Linked DNA regions of Reyranella humidisoli. The protein of the gene in region 1 interacts with the protein of each later gene in a pairwise test. Links are inferred from orthologs where the notes say so. Each region holds a gene or a part of one and is shown in the gene's direction. Other genes may lie near its edges.

Region 1 (4,853 bases):
TCGAACCCCGCCCTGGTGACGCGCCAGCTCGTGGGCGTGTTCGATCGCCGCTGGCTCAGGCCCGTCGCGGAGGCGCTGGGCCAGCTGGGACTCGAACGCGCGCTGGTCGTGAACGGCCAGGACGGCATGGACGAACTCACCACCACGACCGCGAGCTGGGCCGCCTCGCTGGAAAACGGCAAGGTGACCGAGATCGAGATCGCGCCGGAAGAGATCGGCGTGAAGCGCGCCACGCTCGACCAGCTGAAGGGCGGCGACGCGGCGCACAATGCCGAGGCGATCCACGCCCTGCTGGGCGGCGAGAAGAATGCCTTCCGCGACATCGTTCTGCTGAACAGCGCCGCCGCGATCATGGTCGCGGGCAAGGCGCGGGACCTGAAGGAGGGCGCCGCCATGGCCGCCCAGTCGATCGACAGCGGCAAGGCTCGCGAAGCGCTGGCGACATTGAAGAGGATTTGCGCATGAGCGACACGCTCGACCGGATCGTTGCCGACAAGAAGCGCCATGTGGCCGGGCGCATCTCGCAACGCTCGCTCAGGGTCATCGAGAACCTCGCCCGCGACACCGATTCGCCGCGCGGCTTCGCCAGGGCACTCAAGGCCACGATCGCCGAGGGCCGCTACGGCCTGATCGCCGAGATCAAGAAGGCCTCGCCCAGCAAGGGCCTGATCCGGCCGGACTTCGATCCGCCGTCCCTCGCCCGCTCCTACGAGCGCGGCGGCGCGACCTGCCTGTCGATCCTGACCGACGAGCCCTACTTCCAGGGCAAGGACGAGTTCCTGACGGAGGCGCGCGCCGCGGTGAAGCTGCCTGTCCTGCGCAAGGATTTCATGATCGATCCCTACCAGGTGCCGGAAGCCCGCGCGCTCGGCGCCGACTGCATCCTGCTGATCATGGCCTGCCTCGACGACGCGATGGCCGCGGAGCTGGCGAAGCTCGCGCACAAATGGGGCATGGACGTGCTGGTCGAGGTGCATGACGGCGAGGAACTGGAGCGTGCGCTCAAGGTCGACGCCGACCTGATCGGCGTGAACAACCGCAACCTCAAGACCCTCGCGGTCGATCTCGCCACGACCGAGAAACTGGCGCCGCTGGTGCCGAAGGACCGCGTGCTCGTGGCCGAAAGCGGCCTCGGCTCGCCTGCGGATCTCGCGCGCATGGCCCGCGTCGGCGCCTCGTCGTTCCTGATCGGCGAGAGCTTCATGCGCAAGCCCGACGTCGAGGCGGCAGTGCGCGAGATCCTGGTGCGCGAGGCGGCATGAAGCGCAAGGCGACGCTCACCCATTTCGACGAGGGCGGCAACGCCCGCATGGTCGATGTCGGGGACAAGGAGATCACCGAACGCGTCGCCGTCGCGTGCGCCAGCGTGACCATGCAGGCCGCGACGCTCAAGCTGATCCGCGACAAGAAGGCCAAGAAGGGCGATGTGCTGGCGGTGGCCCAGCTCGCCGGCATCATGGCGGCCAAGAAGACGCCCGACCTGATCCCGCTCTGCCATCCGCTCTCGCTGTCGTCGGTCGACGTGAAGCTGTCGCTCGACCCGAAGCGCAAGGCCGTCGACATCGAGGCGACCTGCAGGCTGAAGGGCCGCACCGGCGTCGAGATGGAGGCGCTTACGGCGGCGTCCGTCGCCGCCCTCACCGTCTACGACATGTGCAAGGCGGTCGACCGCGGCATGGTGATCTCCGAGGTGAAGCTCCTCCACAAGTCCGGCGGCAAGTCGGGGACATGGGAAGCTCGATGAAGCCGGGAATGCTCTCCGTTCGTGATGCCCATGCCCGCGTGATCGCGGCCTTCGAGGCGCTTCCCTCGGAAACCGTATCCGTCGCCGACGCCGCCGGCCGCGTGCTCGCCGTGCCGCCGCGGGCGCGGCTGACGCAGCCGCCGGCCGACCTCTCGGCGATGGACGGATATGCGGTGCGCGCCGCCGACGTGTCCGCCGTCCCGGCGGTGCTGACGCTCGTGGGCCAGGCACCAGCCGGTGGGTCCTACGACCACGCGCTGCAGCCCGGCGAGACCGTGCGCATCTTCACCGGCGGCCCCCTGCCGATGGGCGCCGATTCGATCGTTATTCAGGAAGACACGAAGGCGGATGGGCCGAGGATCACCATCCTCGAGGCGCCCAGCGTCGGGCGCCACATCCGCAAGGCCGGGCTCGACTTCAGTGCGGGCGATTCGCCGCTGGAGGCAGGCCGGACGCTCACGACGCGCGATGTGGCGCTGGCGGCCGCCATGAACCATCCATGGCTCTCGGTCCATCGCAAGCCGCGCGTCGCGATCCTCTCGACCGGCGACGAACTCGTGATGCCGGGCGAGCCGGTCGGCCGGAACCAGATCGTCTCCTCCTCGGGCATTGCCGTCGCGGCCCTCGTGCGTGGCTGGGGCGGCGAGCCCACCCTGTTCGACATCGCACGCGACGACGCGAAGCTGATCGAGCGCTGCATCGAAGCCGGCGCGCAGCATGACCTGCTGATCACCCTGGGCGGCGCCTCCGTCGGCGACCACGATCTCGTCCAGGACGCGCTGAAGGCGCAGGGCTTCGACATGGATTTCTGGAAGATCGCCATGCGCCCCGGCAAGCCGCTGATGTTCGCCGCGCGTGATCGCGCCCGCGTGCTCGGCCTGCCGGGCAATCCCGTCTCCACCATGGTCTGCGCGCTCCTGTTCCTGAAGCCGGCGCTCGAGCGCATGCTGGGCCAATCCGGCGATCTCGCGCGCACCGTGCCCGCCCGCCTCGCGGTCGACGTGAAGCAGAACGACCAGCGCGAGGACTATGTCCGCTCGCGTCTCGCTCGTTCCGGCGACGGATCGCTCACCGTCGACCCGCATCCCGTTCAGGACAGTTCGATGCTGTCGGTGCTGGCGGCATGTGATGGCCTGATGATTCGTCCGGCCCACGATCCCGCGCGCAAGGCGGGAGACACCGTGCAGGTTGTCGATCTCCAAAGCCTTTCCGGCGGCTACTGATCCCGGTTCTCCTTGGGATAAGTTGACGTTTATGCGGAACTAAACTAGAACATGTGCCGGGTTTCAGGATTTGTTCCTAAATCCGGTAGGCGTTCTGGGGAGAAGACGGTGCTAACCCGCAAGCAAAACGAACTGCTCCTGTTCATCAACAAGCGGCTCAACGACGATGGCGTGTCTCCTTCCTTCGACGAGATGAAGGAAGCGCTGCGGTTGAAGTCCAAGTCGGGCATCCATCGCCTGATCACCGGGCTCGAGGAGCGCGGCTTCCTGCGGCGGCTGCCCCATCGCGCGCGCGCGCTGCAGGTCGTGAAGCTGCCCGAGAGCGCGGCCCTCCCGGCACCGAACGTGACCCCCCTGCTGGCCGACGCACGCCGTGCCGGCTTCTCCGAAACCCGCGAAGGCTTCGTGCCCCAGATCGTGCGCGCCGACCGCGTGCCGCTGGCCGGCGCCATCCAGGCCGCCAATGAGGCCCAGGCTCTCAGCCTCCCGCTCTATGGCCGGATCGCCGCCGGCACACCGATCGAGGCGCTGCGCGATAATTCCACGACCGTCGACGTTCCCGTCTCACTGCTGGGCTCGGGTGCCCATTATTGCCTGGAGGTCCAGGGCGACTCGATGATCGACGCCGGCATCCAGAACGGCGACATCGCCATCATCAAGAGTTCCGACACCGCCGAGACTGGCGAGATCGTCGTGGCGCTGATCGACGACACCGAGGCGACGCTGAAGCGTCTGCGCAAGAAGGGCGCGTCGGTCGCGCTCGAGCCCGCCAACGCCGCCTACGAGACGCGGATTTTCGGACCCGACAGGGTCAAGATCCAGGGCCGCCTCGCCGGACTCTATCGCCGCTATCACTGACCGGAACGTCAGCGTCAGGCACCCGGTGCCTTGACCGCGCCCTGGCGCATCGAACTGTTGGGCACCCATGGACGGTCACCGCGGCGGCCGTTGGAGGTCTCGCGCCTCACCGTGAGATCGTCCAGCCACAGCGCATGCGCTCCTTCCTTCCAGGCGTCGCGCCGATCGATCACGAGGCGCGGTCCTCTGCAGCGCGCCTGAGCGTCGACAGTCGCGAGCACGATGTCAGCCGAGCCGCAGGCCTCGGCGAGCCGCCTCTCGTCGCTCACCATCGCGATGCGCCACGGTCCCTTGCGCCATCGACAGAGACCGGTATTGCAGCCGAGGCCGGACGCCTGCTCGTCGGCGCTGACGGTCCAGCGTTTGGCGCCCTCCTGCCCCTGCCGCCGTGCCCACGAATCGCTCACGAACCGGTCGGTTCGTGCCGAGGCCACGTGGACGACGCCTTTCTCGTCGCGCAGGCCAAGCACGCGACCGTCCTCACTCATCAGCAGGTCGGGCGCGGGCGGCGGACCGAGCATCAGGCCAATCACGACCACGGGCAGTCCGGCATAGCGCCAGCGTCTCTGCCACAGGCAGAGCCACAGACCGCCGGCCGTGAGCAGCCACAGGCTCGCACCGGGCAGCGACGGCACAAGAACCGCGGATTCGGGCCACGCCGCGACATGGAAGGCGATGGCGTTCAGCGCATCGACGCCCCAGCCCATCGGCACCAGCGCGAAGGCTTCCAGACCGAACGGCATCAGCAGCATCGCCAGCAGGCCCCACGGCATGATCCAGAAGCCGGTGAGCGGCACGCCCAGCAGGTTGGCGACGACGCCGAGCAATGACAGGCGGTTGAAGTGGTAGGCCGCGAAGGCGCCAGTGGCGACCGAGGCGATCAGGGTCGTGAGGAGGCTGGCAGCGATCGCCGCGCCGATGCGCCATGCCCAGCGATGATGCGAGAGTTCGGCTCGCTCGTGCAGGCGGCGACGCAGGGGCGCCGCAGATTCCCAGCCGGCAATCAAGGCGACGACGGCGGCGAATGA
Region 2 (3,909 bases), on another replicon or contig:
CTCAACGCGCTCGATCCGGCGATCGCCCAGCTCTTCCCCGACGACTACGACGCGCTGGTCGTCGGAAAGGACGCCGTGCGCCGCCTGTCGTGGCGGCAGTTGAGGCCCGATGCCAGGGCGTTCGGCTGAGGCGCCGGATCACTCCGCGATGAAGAGAATCCGCAGATCCTCTTTCGGCACATAGTCGCGCACCGTGGCCTCGAAGCGCTGCGGGCCGGTGCGGCGCAGCGGCAGGCCGGTGCAGAGTGTCGTCACGCGCACGTCGCCCACGGTCCGGCCCTCGGCGGCGATCGGACCGCCCTGGAGGGTGAGATGGAACGTTCCGATGGCGCCGCCGCGCCAGTTGCGCGCCGTCTGGAGAATGTAGCCCAGCGTGTAGCCCATCAGGAGCGGCGCATCGGCGCCGGCCGGCCGCCTGGCTTCCTTCAACCGGCGGTTGGCGGCGCGGATTGACTGGTCGGTGGCGGCATCGATGCAGAAGGCACGAACCGGATCTTCGCCTCCTGAGCCGCCGATCTTGCCGTCCTCGATCACGATGAAGCGGCTGCCGATCACCGGCCGGTAGCTGTGTTCGACCACCGTGACTCCCGGCGCGAAGGTCTGCATCCAGTGGAAGGTGATGCGGACGCTCCACGGCAGCCGGAAACCCTCGCCGCCGTCCAGCGGTTCGAGGGCGCCGAGCGCCTGCAGCTTCTGGCGTACGGCGGCGTCGAGCGGCTTGTCCTCGGGCGAGGGAAAGATGCCCGGCTGCAGCACCAGCGTCGGTCCGCCGATCGCCTGCAGAGCCTCGGCGATGTCGCGCCCGTCGGGCAGCTGCGCCTTGATCTCGATCTCCGGCTTGATCTCGCGGCCGTCCGCCCAGACGCGGAAGCGCAGGAAATCGGGATCGGTCGGTGGCCGCATCGCAACGTTGTGGGCGCCGCTTTTCGTCGTCATCCCGGCCGGGGTGTCGCTCGGCACCTCGGGCATCGGGAAGGCGACGCGCAGCGTCACCGGCTGGCCGGTGTCGTTGCGCATCTCGTAGCGCACCTTCACCTCCGACGGCGACAGCGTGAGATCCTCGCGCTGCATGGTGATCGCGTCGGTCTTCACCAGCACGATCCCGCCGGCGGCGAGTTCGGACGACGAATCGTTGGCCATCGCTGAGCCGACGAAGGCGAGCGCCAACGCGAGCGCACGCGCGGCCAGTACGGGAACCGAGACGCCCATGCTGTTACTTGGGCAGCTCGTACTTCAGCGTCACTTCGCCCAAGCCCTCGATCCTGCCGGTGGCGGTGCTGCCCGGCGGCACGAACTGGCAGGCGACCATGCTGCCCGTCGAGACGATCATCCCCTTCTTCAAGCGCTTGCCGTGGTCGCCCAGTTTGTTGGCGAGCCAGGCGAGCGCGTTGTAGCAATGGCCCAGCACGTCGCCGGAATGCCCCTCGCGTACGACCTTTCCGTCGAAGGAGACCGAGCCGTTCAGGTTGCCGAGGTCGAGCTTGGCCCAGTCCTTGTTGGGCTTGGCCAGCAGCGAGCCGCCGTTCCAGCCGGCGTCCATGATCAGCGGATTGACGGCGAGGCGGCTGTAGTCGGCGCCGCGATCCTCGATCAGCTCGAAGCCGGCGCGGGCGCTGCCGACGTATTGGGCGATCGAGTCCTTGTCGTAGGGCTTGCCCTTCGGCGCCGGCACGTCGGCATTCACCGTCAGGATGATCTCCAACTCGGCGCCCAGCCGCGTCCAGCGATCGGCGCGCACCGTGGCCTTGTGCTCGAACACACGCTTCTTGCGGATCGGTCCGTAGGCGGGCCCCTTGAGGCCGGTCTGCGCCAGGATCTGCGGCGAGGTCAGCGCGATCTTGTAGCCGACGAGCGGGCCCTGCTTGACCATCTGCTTCTTGAGGAAAGCGTCCTGTACCTTGTAGGCGAGCCGCTCGTCGTCGGTCGCGAATTGTTCGGGCCACCAGCCGACCACGGCGCGCGACTTGTCGACCTGATGCAGCCACGTGGCAACCTTGGCGACGCTGAACGTCATCGTTTCTTCCCCTTGCTTGATCTCTTCGTCCCCGCATAGTGCCATCCATGGCGGCGAAAGCGTTGCAAAATCTGGGGCCCGTGCGCAGCGGCGCGGTGGTTGGTGTCATCCTGGCCGGCGGCGAGGGACGGCGCATGGGGCCGGGCCCGCTGAAGCCGCTGCGGCCCCTGGCCGGCAAGCCGATGATCGCCCATGTGGTCGAGCGGTTGCGACCGCAGGTGATGGATCTGGTGATCGTGGCCAACGATCCCGACCCGGCCTTCAAGTCGCTCCACGTCCCCGTCGTCGCCGATGCGCCCGACATCCAGCGCGCCGCGCGGCGGGAGGGACGACGCCTCGGGCCGTTGGCCGGCATCCTGGCCGGGATGGAATGGGCGCTGAAGCATCACCCTCATTCTGGCTGGATCCTGACCGCGCCGGCCGACGTGCCGTTCCTGCCGCTCGACCTCACTGTTCGACTGTGCGGTCTGATGCACGTGCCCGAGCCGGACGTCCTGATGGTGCGCCACGGCAAGCGGCGCGAGCATACGCTGGCGATATGGTCGGTGAAACTGGCGGCCGATCTCCGGAAGGCGATCCTCGACGAAGGGATGCGCCGGGTCGAGACCTTCGCCCAGCGCTATGCCTTCGAGGAACTGGTCTGGCCGGGCAACGCCGCGCCTTTCCTCAACGTCAACACGCCCGCCGAGCTCAGCGAGGCGCTGGCTCGTCTGGAACCAGTTCGATCACGTTCCCGTCGATGACCACCTTGCCGGCATTCTCGAAGTTCACGGTGATGCGATGGCCGATCATCGACTGGATCTGACCCAGGCCCCAGTCCGGCTGGCTGGGGTGGCGCACGAAGTCGCCGGGGCTCAGGAGGCCGTTACCGGGTTTTCCGAACAAGTTTCCGTTATTCCCGCCTGTGGGTACGATGAAGCGCGTGTGACGCCTTCCGGCCTCAATCTGCAGTATAGACTGGGCGTCGTCATGTCATGGAGGACACAATGAACCATACCCGTATCGCCATCGCCTCGGCCCTCGCCGCCGCCCTCGTGCTGCCGGCCGCCACCAGCCAGGCGCAGGGCAACATGGAGAAGTGCTACGGCATCGCCAAGGCCGGCAAGAACGACTGCCAGACCGCCAAGTCGTCCTGCGCCGGCACGTCGAAGAAGGACGCGCAGGCTGACGCCTGGATTTCCGTCCCGAAGGGCGCCTGCGACAAGATCATCGGCGGCAAGCTCACGCCGAGCTGAGGATGCTCCCGGTCGCCGGCATCGGGCTGCGCTCGCCGCACCTCGCGGAGATCGCGCGCGACCGGCCGGCGACCGGCTTCCTCGAGGTCCACGCCGAGAACTATCTCGCGGCGTCTCCGGCAAGGCAGGCCGTCGAGAGGCTGCGGCAGGACTATGAACTTTCCATACATGCCGTGGGGCTTTCGCTGGGCTCCGCCGACGGTCTCGACGAGGTGCATCTCGATCGCGTCTCCGCGCTGATCGCTCGACTGCAGCCCGCGCTGGTTTCCGACCATCTCGCCTGGAGCGTTTCGGACGGGCGCTACTTCAACGACCTGCTGCCGCTGCCCTACACGGAGGAAGCGCTCCAGCTCGTCACGCGCAACGTCGATCGTCTGCAGGAGAAAATCGGGCGGCAGGTGCTGGTCGAGAATCCGTCCTGTTATCTCGCCTTCAATCACTCGACCCTAACGGAACCCGAGTTCCTGTCGGAACTGGCGCGCCGCACCGGCTGCGGGCTGTTGCTGGACGCCAACAACATCGTGGTCACGGCGCACAATCTGCGGCTCGATCCGACGTCGTGGCTGAATGATCTTCCAGCCGCGGCGATCGGCGAATACCATCTGGCCGGCCATGCGATGAACGAGGCCGACGGCGAGACGATCCTGATCGACGATCACG

The links.
Region 2: the proteins of KQ910_RS25335 (region 1) and mobA interact in binary tests that used the Escherichia coli proteins (3 or more experiments, as listed by UniProt). The link is inferred for Reyranella humidisoli from one-to-one orthologs.

The regions. Positions count from the first base shown.
Region 1 is NZ_JAHOPB010000003.1:386,120-390,972, forward strand. The notes cover bases 935-3,859. They hold KQ910_RS25335 (molybdopterin molybdotransferase MoeA), read left to right. Parts: upstream 935-1,752; coding sequence 1,753-2,967; downstream 2,968-3,859. Other genes in these bases: trpC (indole-3-glycerol phosphate synthase TrpC), read left to right, coding at 935-1,262; moaC (cyclic pyranopterin monophosphate synthase MoaC), read left to right, coding at 1,259-1,744; lexA (transcriptional repressor LexA), read left to right, coding at 3,076-3,825; KQ910_RS25345 (ComEC/Rec2 family competence protein), read right to left, coding at 3,840-3,859. Outside these bases: trpD (anthranilate phosphoribosyltransferase), read left to right, coding at 1-465; more of trpC, read left to right, coding at 462-934; more of KQ910_RS25345, read right to left, coding at 3,860-4,853. UniProt on the Escherichia coli protein: Catalyzes the insertion of molybdate into adenylated molybdopterin with the concomitant release of AMP.
Region 2 is NZ_JAHOPB010000001.1:3,338,864-3,342,772, forward strand. What follows is about bases 965-3,909. They hold mobA (molybdenum cofactor guanylyltransferase MobA), read left to right. Parts: upstream 965-2,061; coding sequence 2,062-2,757; downstream 2,758-3,909. Other genes in these bases: KQ910_RS16205 (DUF4424 family protein), read right to left, coding at 965-1,209; KQ910_RS16210 (2-keto-4-pentenoate hydratase), read right to left, coding at 1,214-2,014; KQ910_RS16220 (DUF3553 domain-containing protein), read right to left, coding at 2,705-2,899; KQ910_RS16225 (BufA1 family periplasmic bufferin-type metallophore), read left to right, coding at 3,001-3,249; bufB (MNIO family bufferin maturase), read left to right, coding at 3,252-3,909. Outside these bases: ligase-associated DNA damage response endonuclease PdeM, read left to right, coding at 1-129; more of KQ910_RS16205, read right to left, coding at 139-964. UniProt on the Escherichia coli protein: Transfers a GMP moiety from GTP to Mo-molybdopterin (Mo-MPT) cofactor (Moco or molybdenum cofactor) to form Mo-molybdopterin guanine dinucleotide (Mo-MGD) cofactor.